3 regions of the Bilifractor sp. LCP19S3_H10 genome follow, and region 3 is predicted to be linked to each of the others. Evidence: predicted binding sites of a transcription regulator. Region 3 holds the regulator's gene; each other region holds the start of a gene.
The links. Region 3 encodes HrcA, which represses chaperone genes, less so after heat shock. Its sites were predicted from a motif close to TGTTAGCACTCNNNNNNNNNGAGTGCTAACA; they were not measured.

Region 1 (4,353 bases), on a different contig from region 3:
GATTCCTTTGAAGTCTTCTTGGCCGGTGCCTTGGTGTCCTTCTTCTCCGACGCTTTCACTTCTTTCTTTGCTGTATCCGCCTTTTTGATCTGGGCTTTTCCCGCTGGCTTCGCGTTCTCTGCAAGCTTTACCATGATCTCATTGCTCCTGCTGATGAACTTTGTCATCTCATCCGGAGTCAGAGCGCGGTTGCTGATAACTGCCAGATCATAAAGCTGCTCACAGAAGAGGCTGACATCCTCGGATGCCTTATGCTCGAATACATATTTCACAAGCGGATGCTTTGCATTCAGAACAAGTGTCTGCTGTCCCTCGAGTTCATCCACGTTGATGTTCTTGTCCGCCATTCCGTACATGCGCATCATCTCGCTATAACGGCGCATCTCCTCGGAGATCGTGACCATGGCTGAAACACTGGGATCCTTCAGATTCTCCACCCGGACGGACAGCTGACTCTTGTTCAGAACCTTGCGGAAGAGCTCCTGCAGATCCTTGCTCTCTTCCTTCAGGGATTCACTGTCTTCCTTCATATCATCGGTGAGATCCGCATCGATTCTCTGGAAATGAAGATTTTCATTCAGCTGCTCCACATGGGAGATAAACGGAGCGTCGATGGTATGAACCAGCTTATAAGCCTGTTTCTTCTGGCTCCGGAACATGTTGATGTACTGGCTCTGCTGCACCTCATTTGTCACATAATAGATCGTGATCTTCGGCGCATCCTTCTTGTCGTCCTTCTGATCCGCCTCACCGGATTTACTCTCTTCTGAAGCTTCTGCCTCAGGCTTCTTCTCACCATCGGCACCCGTCTCAGATTCCTTCGCATCTGCTGCTTTGCTCTTGTCTTCTGCGCTTCCCCCTGTTTTCTCTTCCTCAGTCTTTTCAGGAGTATTGGCGGCGATGATATCTTTCAGCGTGTGATACTTGCCGTCGAGATCCTCATAGAGGATGTAATCCATCATTCTCTCAGAGAACTTGGGATCCTTCAGCGTTCCGAACTTGATGAACGGACTGATGTCGTTCCAGTATTTCTCATATTCTTCTCTCTTGGTCTTGCACATGCCTGAGAGCTTGTCCGCAACCTTCTTTGAGATGTAATCGGAAATCTTCTGCGCGAAACCGTCATTCTGAAGCGCGGAACGGGAGACATTGAGCGGCAGATCCGGGCAGTCAATCACGCCCTTGAGCAGGAGCAGATATTCCGGGATAACTTCCTTGATATTGTCCGCGATGAATACCTGGTTGTTGTACAGCTTGATTTTTCCCTCAATGGACTCGTATTCCGTGTTGATTCTCGGGAAGTACAGAATGCCCTTCAGGCGGAACGGATAATCCATATTCAGATGAATCCAGAACAGCGGCTCCTTGTAATCCAGGAATACATGGCGGTAAAATTCCTTGTACTCCTCATCCGTGCACTGACTGGGCTGTTTTGTCCACAGTGGATGCGTATCACTGATGGATACCGGCCGCTTCTGAATCTTTACCTGATTTTTCTCCGGGCTGGTCTCGACCTTTTCGGTCTCGCCCTTATCATTTTTCTTCTCCTCGTACTTCGCGTCCTCATGGATATGCTCAATGACAACATCGGTATCCTTGAGATCCTTTTCATCGATGATCTCTGTCTCCGGCTCTTTTGTCTCGTTCTCGAGATAGATTTCTACCGGCATGAAGGAGCAGTATTTCTCCAGAGTCTCACGCACCTTATACTCGTTAGCGAATTCCAGACTATCCTCTGCCAAATGCAGCGTGATTGTCGTTCCGGCCTCGGTTCGCGTTCCCTCGCTCATATCATACTCTGTTCCGCCGTCACACTCCCAGTGAACAGCTTCCGCGCCCTCCCGGAAACTCAATGTATCGATTTCCACCAGATCCGCTACCATGAATGCTGAGTAGAATCCGAGTCCGAAATGTCCGATGATCTGGTCGCTGTCCGCCTTATCCTTATACTTTTCCAGGAACTCCGTCGCGCCGGAGAAGGCGATCTCTGTGATGTCGCGGATTACCTCGTCCGCTGTCATACCAATTCCGTTATCGATGAATTTCAGTGTTTTTTCCTTATCGTTAACCGATACGGTGATCTTCGGCTTATATCCCTCCGGAAGCCTTACCTCGCCTACGGCATCCAGTTTTTTTCTCTTGGTTATGGCATCGGATCCATTCGAAATCAGTTCCCGGATAAAGATATCCTTATCCGAATACATCCATTTCTTGATTATTGGAAAAATGTTGTCGCTGTTAATCGACAGATTTCCATGTCTCATTTCCATACTAATACACACTCCTTTTCACTTTTAATCCTTCATTTTCGTGACATATCCCCGTCAGGAAAACGGATATCTATGTTATCGCCGCTGATGATCCGCTGTCTGTGGAAACCCGACTTCACGGACCATTCCGGCTGTGATTTCTGTCATTATGACCGGTATTCATTTTATACCCGACAAGTGTTATATTAGTACCCTTATTACAGAAAGTCAAGAAAAAATTAGCACTCGATTTTGTCGAGTGCTAGCAAGGTACTGTATAAGTCCAGTCGCAATGTTCTTGTCTCACGGGGAGCTTGCTCACCAGTGGGCAAGAACATTAGCGACGACAACAGGTATGAACACGAAGTGACGCGTAAGCGGCACGGAAGTGCTCATACCTGTTAGCGGCACGGAAGCTGCGAAGCAGCGAAGTGACGCGGGGACTTATACAGTGTGTGGCACAATGTATCGTATAGCCGGTACTGTATAAGTCCAGTCGCAATGTTCTTGGCTCACGGGGAGCTTGCTCACCAGTGGGTAAGAACATTAGCGACGACAACAGGTATGAGCATGGAGCGGTGCGAAGCAAGATTATCCGGTAAAATCGCCCGACAATATCTTCTCAAGATATTCCTCTACCGTCGGCGTATGGTCACGGCTAGCGCCGAGAATTTCCGGCTTAGCGTTGTCTACCGCAACCGGCCATCCAACCAGCTTCATCATCTCCATGTCATTGTAGTTGTCCCCGAACGCCATACATTCCTCCGGACGGATATCAAGCTTCTCCAGCAGTTTCCGGATTCCGGTTCCCTTATTCACATTAAGCGGCATGATATCGAGCCAGTCGTTTCCGCCCGTAACAACCGTTGCGTATCTTCCGAATCTTTCCTGCCAGAATGCTACTTCCTCATCGGTAAGGCCGTTCCTCTCATAAATGGAAATCTTGAAATACGGCTCCTCCGTCTTCAGAATATCCGGCACCAGTGTGACATTGTTGCCGACCACATCGCGCATATGATAGTAGTAGCTCATATCCTTCGGCTGAATGTAGCTTGTATTCACTCCCGACAGGAGCACCTCGGCGGACGGCGTCCTTATGATCTCCCGCATAATCTCCTGTCCAAGCGCCCGGTCCATCGTCACTCTGTGCACCATCTCGCCTTCATAGAAGCTGAGGCAGCCGTTCTCGCAGAGATACGCGATCTCGCTGCGAACAGGGGCAAAGAGTCTCTGCAGATTGGCATACTGTCTTCCGCTCGCCGCAAGAAAAATAATTCCTCTGTCAGTCAGCCTGTGAATCAGCTCGCAGGTATTGGGTTTCAGCCTTTGTGCGTCTCCCTGAAGCAGCGTCCCGTCCAAATCGCTTGCAATGAGACGGATATTCGACGGAATTCTTATCGATGGAATTCTTTTATCTGACATTTTCCTTTCCCCTCGAATTGAAACGATCCACAAGATCAACGATCTCCAGAGGATCATCGACAATATCGTCTGCCCGATATTCCTCAAGCTCTGTTCTCGGACGGAACCCCCAGGTCACCCCGACGGTAAAAAGGCCGGCATTATGGCCCGTGAGCATGTCGGTATTGGTGTCACCAAAGTACAGTGCCTCATTCTTATCCACCCCGAACTCCCTGAGGATCTCATAGACGCCCTGCGGATTCGGTTTGATCGGCACAGTGTCGGTCTGTCCCTGAATATGGTCGAAGGTGTCCAGTCCGAAGATCGCCGTCACCACATCGATTGCTCCCTGATGCATCTTGTTGGAAAATACTGCAAGACGGATCTTCCGTTTCTTCAGCTCTTTCAGCATCTCCACAATGTGCGGGTAAGGTTTCACATGATACAGCGAATTCTCGACAAACCATTTCCGGCACAGCGGTCTTCCCTCCTCATAATATTTCAGCTCCGGATCGCCCGCATCCTTCAGTGCCCTTTTGAGCGCATTATCAAGGCCATCCCCCGCGTAGTAATTGTAATTCTCCACCGGCATCGCAGGGAGCCCGAAATGCTCCAGTGTCATATTGACCGGACGCGCAATGGACTCCTGCGTCTTTGTAAGCGTGCCGTCAAGATCAAAAATACATGCCTTTATCATTTCCTG
Region 2 (4,353 bases), on a different contig from region 3:
ATCGTCAGGAATCTTTCCTCCGAAATAATTCATGATCTGGATTGCGGCTTTCTGCATGTTACGGACTCTGCTGTAATACCCGAGGCCCTCCCACAGCTTCATGAGGCGGTCCTCCGGGCAGCACGCAAGGTCTCTGACCGAGGGAAGCGCAAGCAGAAATTTCGTGTAATACTCCTTCACTGCCTCCACCCGGGTCTGCTGAAGCATAATTTCCGATATCCACGTGTGATACGGATTTTTCTCCCTTCTCCAGGGAAGATCTCTCCTGTTCGCCTGATACCATCTGCCCAGAGGAAGTAAGATCCGCCGCATCTCCCGGATCCTCTCCTCCGAGACCTTTTTCTTCAACATCAGTTCCTCCGGAATCACATTCTCTGAGATCCTGTCCACTGAAAATTCCTCCGATTCTGCTGTCTTCTGATTTTCTATCCTCTGATTATCCACATTGTTTTACCTGGCAGTTATACACGATATTCTCCGAGCCATCTTCAAGTTATTATAACAGACTCAATGTAAATCGAACAGATACTCCGGACCACTCAGGACCATACACCAGTCTGGACAGCAATAAAGATTGACACCTGCCGCATAACCTATATCCCTAATCCCCAATCTGGACGGCAATAAAGATTGACACCTGTCGCATAACCTATATACAATAGGAAAAGCAGCTCCACTTCCCGTCAGGCGCGGCCACCCGCTTCTGCCTGAATACCGGTGACACAGATATCCGGAAGCTGCAGCAGAAGGCAATAGACGAACAGAAAAGAGGTTATATGAACAAACTGCAGACAGACGGAATCATCTTCGATGTAGACGGCACGCTTTGGGATACCACACCGGTTGTTGCCGAGGCATGGAATACCGTGCTGGATTCTATGAACCGGGACTACCGCTCCCGTCATCTTCCTCCCCTCCATCTGATTCATCCGGAGGGCGGCGGTTCAGGCGCGCGGATTAACAGCGAGGATCTGCGCCGTGAATTCGGAAAGCCACTTGAGACTATCGCCGACGATCTTCTTCCGGATCTCCCCGATGCGGAAAAGACTGATCTTCTTCGGCAATGGTATGAGGCCGAGGAAATTGCAATCGACCGCAACCCTCCCGAGCCCTATGAAGGACTGGAACGAACTCTTCAGGCTCTCACAGGAATAGACCCACACAAATCCGGAGAATCAAAAGCCGGTCTGCCCCGCACAAAAGCCTCGCACCAGCTGCCGCCAGGTATTCCCTGCTTCATCGTCAGCAATTGCCAGAGCGGTTATATTGAGCAGTTTCTCCGGCTGACCGGTCTTGGTTGCTATATCACGGCTCATCTCTGTCCCGGAGACACAGACCGACTTAAGGCGTATAATATCTACCGCATTGCTTCTGAATATCATCTTCAGAACGCTCTTTACATCGGCGATATTCAGGCGGACTTTGACGCGACAAGGGAGGCGGACCGTCTCCTGAAGAAAGAGGCCCGGCAGAAACAGGAAAACGAATGTTGCGATTCATCGCATAATGATTGCAAGGCCCCCGATCCCTCCATACGCTTCCTCTGGGCATCCTACGGTTTCGGAAGTGTAACAGATCCGGATGGAATCATCCGGCGAATCTGCGACCTTCCTGATCTGATCATCTCCTCAAAAACGAAGGCAGGTCACATATAAGAGCGCGTGTGAGGCACGCGAAAGAGATAACATTAACATCACACATATACACAGAAAGAAGGATTTTTATGCATTACCAGTACAAAACAAAAGGAACCTGTTCCCAGCTCATTGATTTCGACATCAATGACGGCATTCTCACAAACGTAAGCTTTACCGGAGGCTGCAACGGAAATCTCTCCGGCATCAGCCGTCTGGTCGAGGGCCGCAAGGCAACTGAGGTCGCAGACATCTTAAAGGGTACAACCTGTGGATTTAAAAACACCTCCTGTCCGGACCAGCTTTCCAGGGCACTCCTCGAAGCTGTTGAAAACGCCTCGAAATAACCGAAAAGCAGTCTGTTTCGCGCCGGTTCCTGCAGCCGGCGCGATTTTTCACGCAATCCTGTTTAATTTTTTAAGAAAAATTAGCACTCGCCACTTGACAGTGCTAGTAACAAGTGTTATAACAAAATTGTTCCAAAAAGAAGGAACTCATAAAACAACAATAAAGAAACAATAAAACAATAGCAATAAAACAGTACCAATAACAGTGCCAATAAAATAGCACCAATAAAACAACAAAAAAACAGCAGCAATAAAGCGGCACAAAACAGAAGCAGCACAGAAAGACCGCTTCTATGGAACAGGCTTCCTGAATAGCCGCCTCGTATTACAGAAAATCAAAAACATAAATCAAAAATATAAAGGAGGAATGACTTATGTTACTGCCGGAACTTTTTGGAGATACTTTTGATGACTTTATGGATCAGGCATGGAATGGACGTTGGTTCAACACACCTTCTGCTCCCGCTCACCGCATGAATACAGATATTAAGGAAACAAAGGACAGCTATCAGCTGGAGATGGAACTTCCGGGATACGGAAAAGATGAGGTACACGCCGAGATTAAAGACGGTTATCTGACAGTCACCGCAGCCAGAAACGAGAATAATGACAAGAAGGATGAAAACGGCAGATATGTACGCCGTGAACGCTACACAGGCACCGTGACCAGATCCTTCTATGTCGGTGAAAACATCGAGCCGGAAGACATTCACGCGAAATTTGAAAATGGAATTCTGACTCTCAGTATTCCAAAAGAAGTACCGAAGAAGGAAGAAACAAAAAAGACCATTGCCATCGAAGGATAAAACCATTCTGATCCTTCCTCATTTCCTCGAAGGATAAGACTATTCTGGTCCTTCCTCACTTTCTCACAGAATCATATAGAGTAAAACGGCAGAGCCATCCGAACCGGCATTCCGGTCACGGATGGTTCTTGTCTTTTAAAGTATCGCATTTTTATTAGTATCGCCTTTTATTTTTATAAGTATCGTATTAAAGCCGTATCCGTGAGTCTTTCCTGTGCCGGCTCCGGAATTCCTTCGGCGTCATCTGATATCTCTCGCGAAAAATCCTATGAAAATAGCTGTGATTCTCATACCCCACCGCATCAATGATATCATTTACCGGAAGGTCCGTGTCGCAGAGCAGACCTACCGCCTTGTTCAGGCGTTTCCGCTGAAGCAGTTCCTTAAAGTTCACTCCGGATGCCTTCTTAATCATGCGGCTCAGCGTATGCGAAGGCAGGCAGAGTCCTGCGCACAACTCAGTCAGCGTCGCGGTACGATAGTTCTGCTCAATATATTGGAGGGATGTCATGAGTATCATATTCTCATATGAATCCGGTTCCATCGTTCCTGCCTTCGGAACCGCCTCCAGCAGATACATGAAAATCAGTCCCATCGTGGTCTGATTGATCCGATTCATCCTCTGAAGCATGAAGGGTTCTCCGCCATTCTCCTTCTGAGAAATCAGCGAATAGATCATATTTTCGATCAGATTTTGTATCTGAAGCACATCTGCAACTTTAAAATAAAGGTACTCCCCACGCCTCTCATCCTGTCTCAGCGTATTGACGATGAAATCAGCCAGCACATTGTTTGTTCCGATCATCTCAGAGGCAACATCGAAAAATTCAGGAAGAATCACGAAGTTGATCGCGATATCATTCCTGCCTGCCGGAAGAATCTCATGCCTTGTATACTGATTCAGGAAGAGAAGCTCACCCCTGCTTACCCGAATCTTTTTGCGATTGATGATATGTGTCACAGAGCCCTGACAGATGTACATCACTTCCACATAATTATGCCTGTGCATGGGAAAATGCGCAAACCTTGTATGTGTCCGCACGGTAATCAGCTGACCTGTCTCCAGCAGCTTCGCATAATCAATGGTGAATTCCTCCCCGGAGGCATATAACTTTTTTTCAATTCCGGCTGTACCGTCCAGAATGCGCTGTTCCTCCTCTGTCACTCTGCCAAGCCGATCCAGAAGTTCCTGATTCATTTATCTTACCTTTTTCCTCATTCGGCCCGGAAAAGAGCCGCAGAACCCGAAGAGCCCGCGGCCGCACCTGCAGAGGCTTCCGAGCCATCCGCCGGTGTCATTTCGATGTCGAGATCCACGCTTCCGCTGACTCCATCAACCGTCCCCGTATTCGAGTACTGCCATACCCTGAATTTATACGGAGTGCCCGGCGTCGCACTGTAATTGGAAAACCAGACCGGGAGATCATAGAGCTTTGTCATATCCAGAGTAAACGACTCCCAGTGCAGATTTGTATAGAGCATCGGTTCATAGCCAGCATCCACGATTGCAAGGCTAAAGGCCTTGATATTTTGCGTGAACTGGTCACCGCTGACACCATCGGTCCG
Region 3 (4,353 bases):
TCCAGATGCTTTGCGCCGTCCGCCGTAGCGGTGATGAACGGAAGGTTGATGTTCGTGGTGGTTGCGCTGGAAAGCTCGATCTTTGCCTTCTCTGCCGCCTCACGGATTCTCTGCATCGCCATCTTGTCGCCGGAGAGGTCGATGCCTTCCTGCTTCTTGAATTCACTTACGATATAATCGGCAACTCTCTTATCAAAGTCGTCGCCGCCCAGATGGTTATTGCCGGCGGTAGCCAGTACCTCGATGACTCCGTCGCCGATCTCGATGATGGACACATCGAAGGTGCCGCCGCCGAGATCGTATACCATAACCTTCTGCTCTTTCTCATTGTCCAGGCCGTAAGCCAGCGCCGCTGCTGTCGGCTCGTTGATGATACGCTTTACATCAAGTCCGGCGATCTTGCCGGCATCCTTTGTCGCCTGACGCTGTGCGTCATTGAAATATGCCGGGCAGGTGATAACGGCCTCTGTGACCTTTTCTCCAAGATAGCCTTCCGCATCGCTCTTCAGCTTCTGCAGAATCATTGCGGAGATCTCCTGCGGAGTATAGCTCTTGCCGTCAATGGTAACTCTGTAATCGGAGCCCATGTGACGCTTGATCGATGAAATCGTGTGATCCGCGTTTGTAACTGCCTGACGCTTTGCCGGCTCGCCTACCAGACGTTCTCCTGTCTTTGTGAACGCGACAACGGACGGGGTCGTACGGCTTCCTTCCGCGTTTGCGATAACGGTGGGTTTTCCACCTTCCATAACGGCTACACAGCTGTTTGTTGTACCAAGGTCAATACCGATAATTTTTCCCATTCTATTTTCCTCCTGATCGGATCTGCTTTTCTGTAGTGTCAGTTGGCTACCTTCACCATACTGTGACGGACCACAACATCCTTGTACTTATATCCCTTCTGAAGTTCCTGTGTGATGATGTTTTCACCGACATCCGGGTTGTCTTCATGCATTACCGCGTTATGAAGATTCGGATCAAACTCAGCGCCCTCCGCTTCGATGGTCTCGACGCCCATATCTGTCAGGATCTTCGTCATCTGCTTGTAAATCTTGTTCATACCCTGAACAAACGAATCCGACTCATCCGCTCCGGCAAGTCCTCTCTCAAAATTATCGACAACCGGAAGGATCTTCTCGATAACATCTCTCGCGCCCATATCGAACATCTCGGATTTTTCTCTCTCCGTACGCTTGCGGAAATTGTCGAACTCAGCCATCTGACGCTGCAGTCTGTCGGTGAGTTCTTCAATCTTCTCATCCTTTTTGTCTTTTTTTATTTTTTTCCCGGAACCGGATCCTTTCGCATTATTACCATTTTCCACAGAGCCGGCGCTTTTTGCCTCATCCTGCTTCTCTTTGGAATCAGATTCCCCGGCTTCATTCTGCTTTGCCTTCTCTTGGGTCTGATCCGCAGCTTTTCCATTACGAACTCCGTCTTCCTTTTCTGTCTTCTCTTCCTTCATCGTATCTGTTTCTGCTGTACATTTCTCTGTATTTTTTTCTTTTTCTTCGTTCATATGATTATCCTTCTTCATGGCTCTTTTTTCCTCTGCTTCCGGGTCTGCCCCGTCGGCGCCCCGCCTGCTGTTATTCACGTCTGCCATGTCTGTCCCGCCTTTCTGTTTTATTGCTTCTAATCTAATGTGAATCTCCGCATGGATTGAGCACTTCTTCGTGCACTCCCGGATCCCGGTCTGCTAGGACTCTGTGCTGTCATCGATAATACCATGATCGGACGAAGTCTCGAGCTTGGCGTCCCCGTTTCCGAAGAGAGCATTCATCTGTGATTTCAGCTGTTTCAGATTTTCTACTACTTTCTTATAATCCATTCTACGAGGGCCTACAATAGCTACCGTTCCCTTCATCCCGTTTCCAAGATTGTAGTTTGCGGTGACAACGGAGCAGTCCTTCATGCCCTGAATCGGGGATTCGTTCCCGATATAGGCGGTGATCCCGTTCGAGGCTTCCTCGCCCGGGGCCGTCTCGCGGATCATCTCGGCCAGCTCCTTCTTGTCTCCGAACGCGGTCATCAGCTCCTTGGCTTTTCTTGAATCCGCAAGTTCCGGATAATCGAAAATGTTTGTTGCGCCGCTGAGATAGATCGGCATGTCCTCATCTCCCGGCTGTATGGTCTCCGCCACCGCATCGATCACGCTGCTGATAACCTCACTGTGTATACCCGCCTGCTGCTTCATCCGGGTGATCATATCCAGATTGATCTCGCCGATTGTCTTTCCGTTCAGCTCGTTGTTCAGAAGCAGATTCAGTTTCAGAATATCGTCTTCATCAATAGATTCCTTGAGGTCAATCATCTGGTTTTTCACCAGATTTCCCTGTGCCACAACTACCGCAAGAAGCTGTTTCTCATTGATCCGTGACAGCTGAATAAATTTCAATGAATTCTGATGATACGACGGTCCGGCAATCATTGTCGCATAATTGGTGTTCTGTGCCAGCACATCCACGACCTGCTTCAGTATTTTTTCCATACGGTCCGTTTTCTGAATCATCAGCGTCTGTGCTTCGGCATCCTGATTTGTTTTCTGTATCAGCTCATTTACATAAAGCCGATATCCCTTATCGGAGGGAATCCGTCCGGACGAAGTATGCGGCTGAATAATATACCCCATTTCCTCCAGATCCGACATCTCATTTCGGATGGTCGCGGAGCTCAGATTCAGGTCTGTGTATTTGGAAATTGTCCGTGATCCGACAGGCTCTCCCGTCTCCAGGTATGTCTGGATAATAGCCTTTAGAATCGTCTTTTTTCGTTCATCCAAATCTTCTCCCACTCCTTGGCTCCTTTCTTCCTTACTGAGGATTAATCTCCGACAGGATCGTTCCCTCTGCCGGTTTGTCAGCACTCTAAATTGCAGAGTGCTAACGCCTATGTTTCATAAGATAGCACTGCATTATTTTTTTGTCAACTACTTTTGCTGTTGAGTGGTGAATGCGCGGTGAATTGAGCGCGGCGCTAATGGCAAATTATTTTCGGGTTATTCTTATGGCAATTCATCGCAAAAATATTTGAACAACACTCCGGAAGGAATGACCTATCGGAAAATCCAACACATCAGCGAAAGAGATCTCCTTGATCTGTACTACTTCCGAAATGAGGAAGACACCGATTCACAACGAGATAAAACACGCTGCGCGAGTTTTATCTCGCTATCGCGACGCTCGCCGCACACGAATACTTCGCATTCGGCTGCGGCTCACTGTTCGCGTAAAAAAAGCAGGCCGTCACAGTCCCTTGTCTGCTCCAGCCTGCTGCCTGTCGGCATATAATACCGCGCAAGAGCGCAGCTTTATCCCTTGTAATGCTTCTGGTTATAATGCTTCTGCTTGTAATGCTTCTCTTTATAATGTTTCTGTCAAATCATTTACAATGCTTCTATTAAAATAAATGTCAGGGACTTGTCACTGCTTAGTATGACATGTGTCCCTCGCCATATGTCACGTGTCAGATGTCCTTTGCCGCACTGACCATGAATCTGTTCCTGTCAGTCGCTCAGATACCCGGCTTCATTGTAGATCAATGCCATGAACTCCAGATCATCGTCCGAATTGTTCTCCATGCTGTGATACTGTCCGACCTCAATCACGCAGACGTCTCCGGCTGACACATGATAAATCCTGTGGTCATTATCAATAAAGTCACCGTGGCCCTTCAGAATATAGTAAGGCTCCGTGTCATGTACATGCTGATGCCAGCCTACGCTTGCGCCTGGCGGAAGTGTAACCTTTGCGTACATCCTTCCATGCCCCATAAGTTCCTCCCTGGACACGATATGGGAAACCTTTGCTCTTCCTCTTCCTCCTGCAAGGCCATCTACATAAGTAACGTTCTCTTTACGGACCATTTTCTGTCCCCTCCTGTCTGGTTTTTAAAGCCGATGCACCTGTCCTTATCCTGAATATTGAACCCTGACCTGAATGTGCTGACATTCTGTTTTTTCTCAGACACGGATTGTGAGTATCCTGCCCGAGGAGTTATATTTTTCAAACTCTACTCCAGCTGCCTGAAACATCATTTTCGATGCAATGACGGAAGGTGTTTTGTCATACTTGTCATCATCATAGATGACCTTCCGGATTCCCGCCTGGATAATTGCCTTCGCACATTCATTACACGGAAAAAGCGAGACATACAGCTTTGCACCTTCGAGACTTCCGCCCCGGTAATTCAGGATCGCGTTCAGCTCGCTGTGCGTCACATAGACATACTTTGTCTTCAGCGGATCCTCGTTGCTTCTGGCCCACGGAAAGGCATCATCGGAGCAGCCTCTCGGAAATCCATTATAGCCGATGGAAAGAATCTTGTTGTCCTGGCTCACAATACAGCATCCCA

Region 1: a site for HrcA is predicted at 2,487-2,517, ahead of htpG (molecular chaperone HtpG). Genes of this name have one in related genera too.
Region 2: a site for HrcA is predicted at 2,060-2,090, ahead of ACTQZS_RS09180 (Hsp20/alpha crystallin family protein). Genes of this name have one in related genera too.

The regions. Positions count from the first base shown of each region.
Region 1 covers NZ_JBQKFT010000010.1:66,338-70,690, reverse strand. The annotation lists gene htpG (molecular chaperone HtpG) at 1-2,270, opposite strand, end outside; gene ACTQZS_RS09345 (HAD family hydrolase) at 2,841-3,671, opposite strand; gene ACTQZS_RS09340 (HAD family hydrolase) at 3,661-4,347, opposite strand.
Region 2 covers NZ_JBQKFT010000010.1:25,083-29,435, reverse strand. The annotation lists gene mutY (A/G-specific adenine glycosylase) at 1-390, opposite strand, end outside; gene ACTQZS_RS09190 (HAD family hydrolase) at 777-1,655, shown strand; gene ACTQZS_RS09185 (TIGR03905 family TSCPD domain-containing protein) at 1,724-1,981, shown strand; gene ACTQZS_RS09180 (Hsp20/alpha crystallin family protein) at 2,356-2,787, shown strand; gene ACTQZS_RS09175 (AraC family transcriptional regulator) at 2,975-3,985, opposite strand; gene ACTQZS_RS09170 (glycoside hydrolase family 25 protein) at 4,003-4,353, opposite strand, start outside.
Region 3 covers NZ_JBQKFT010000005.1:185,418-189,770, reverse strand. The annotation lists gene dnaK (molecular chaperone DnaK) at 1-803, opposite strand, end outside; gene grpE (nucleotide exchange factor GrpE) at 842-1,519, opposite strand; gene hrcA (heat-inducible transcriptional repressor HrcA) at 1,700-2,794, opposite strand; gene ACTQZS_RS06025 (cupin domain-containing protein) at 3,506-3,865, opposite strand; gene ACTQZS_RS06020 (deoxycytidylate deaminase) at 3,962-4,353, opposite strand, start outside.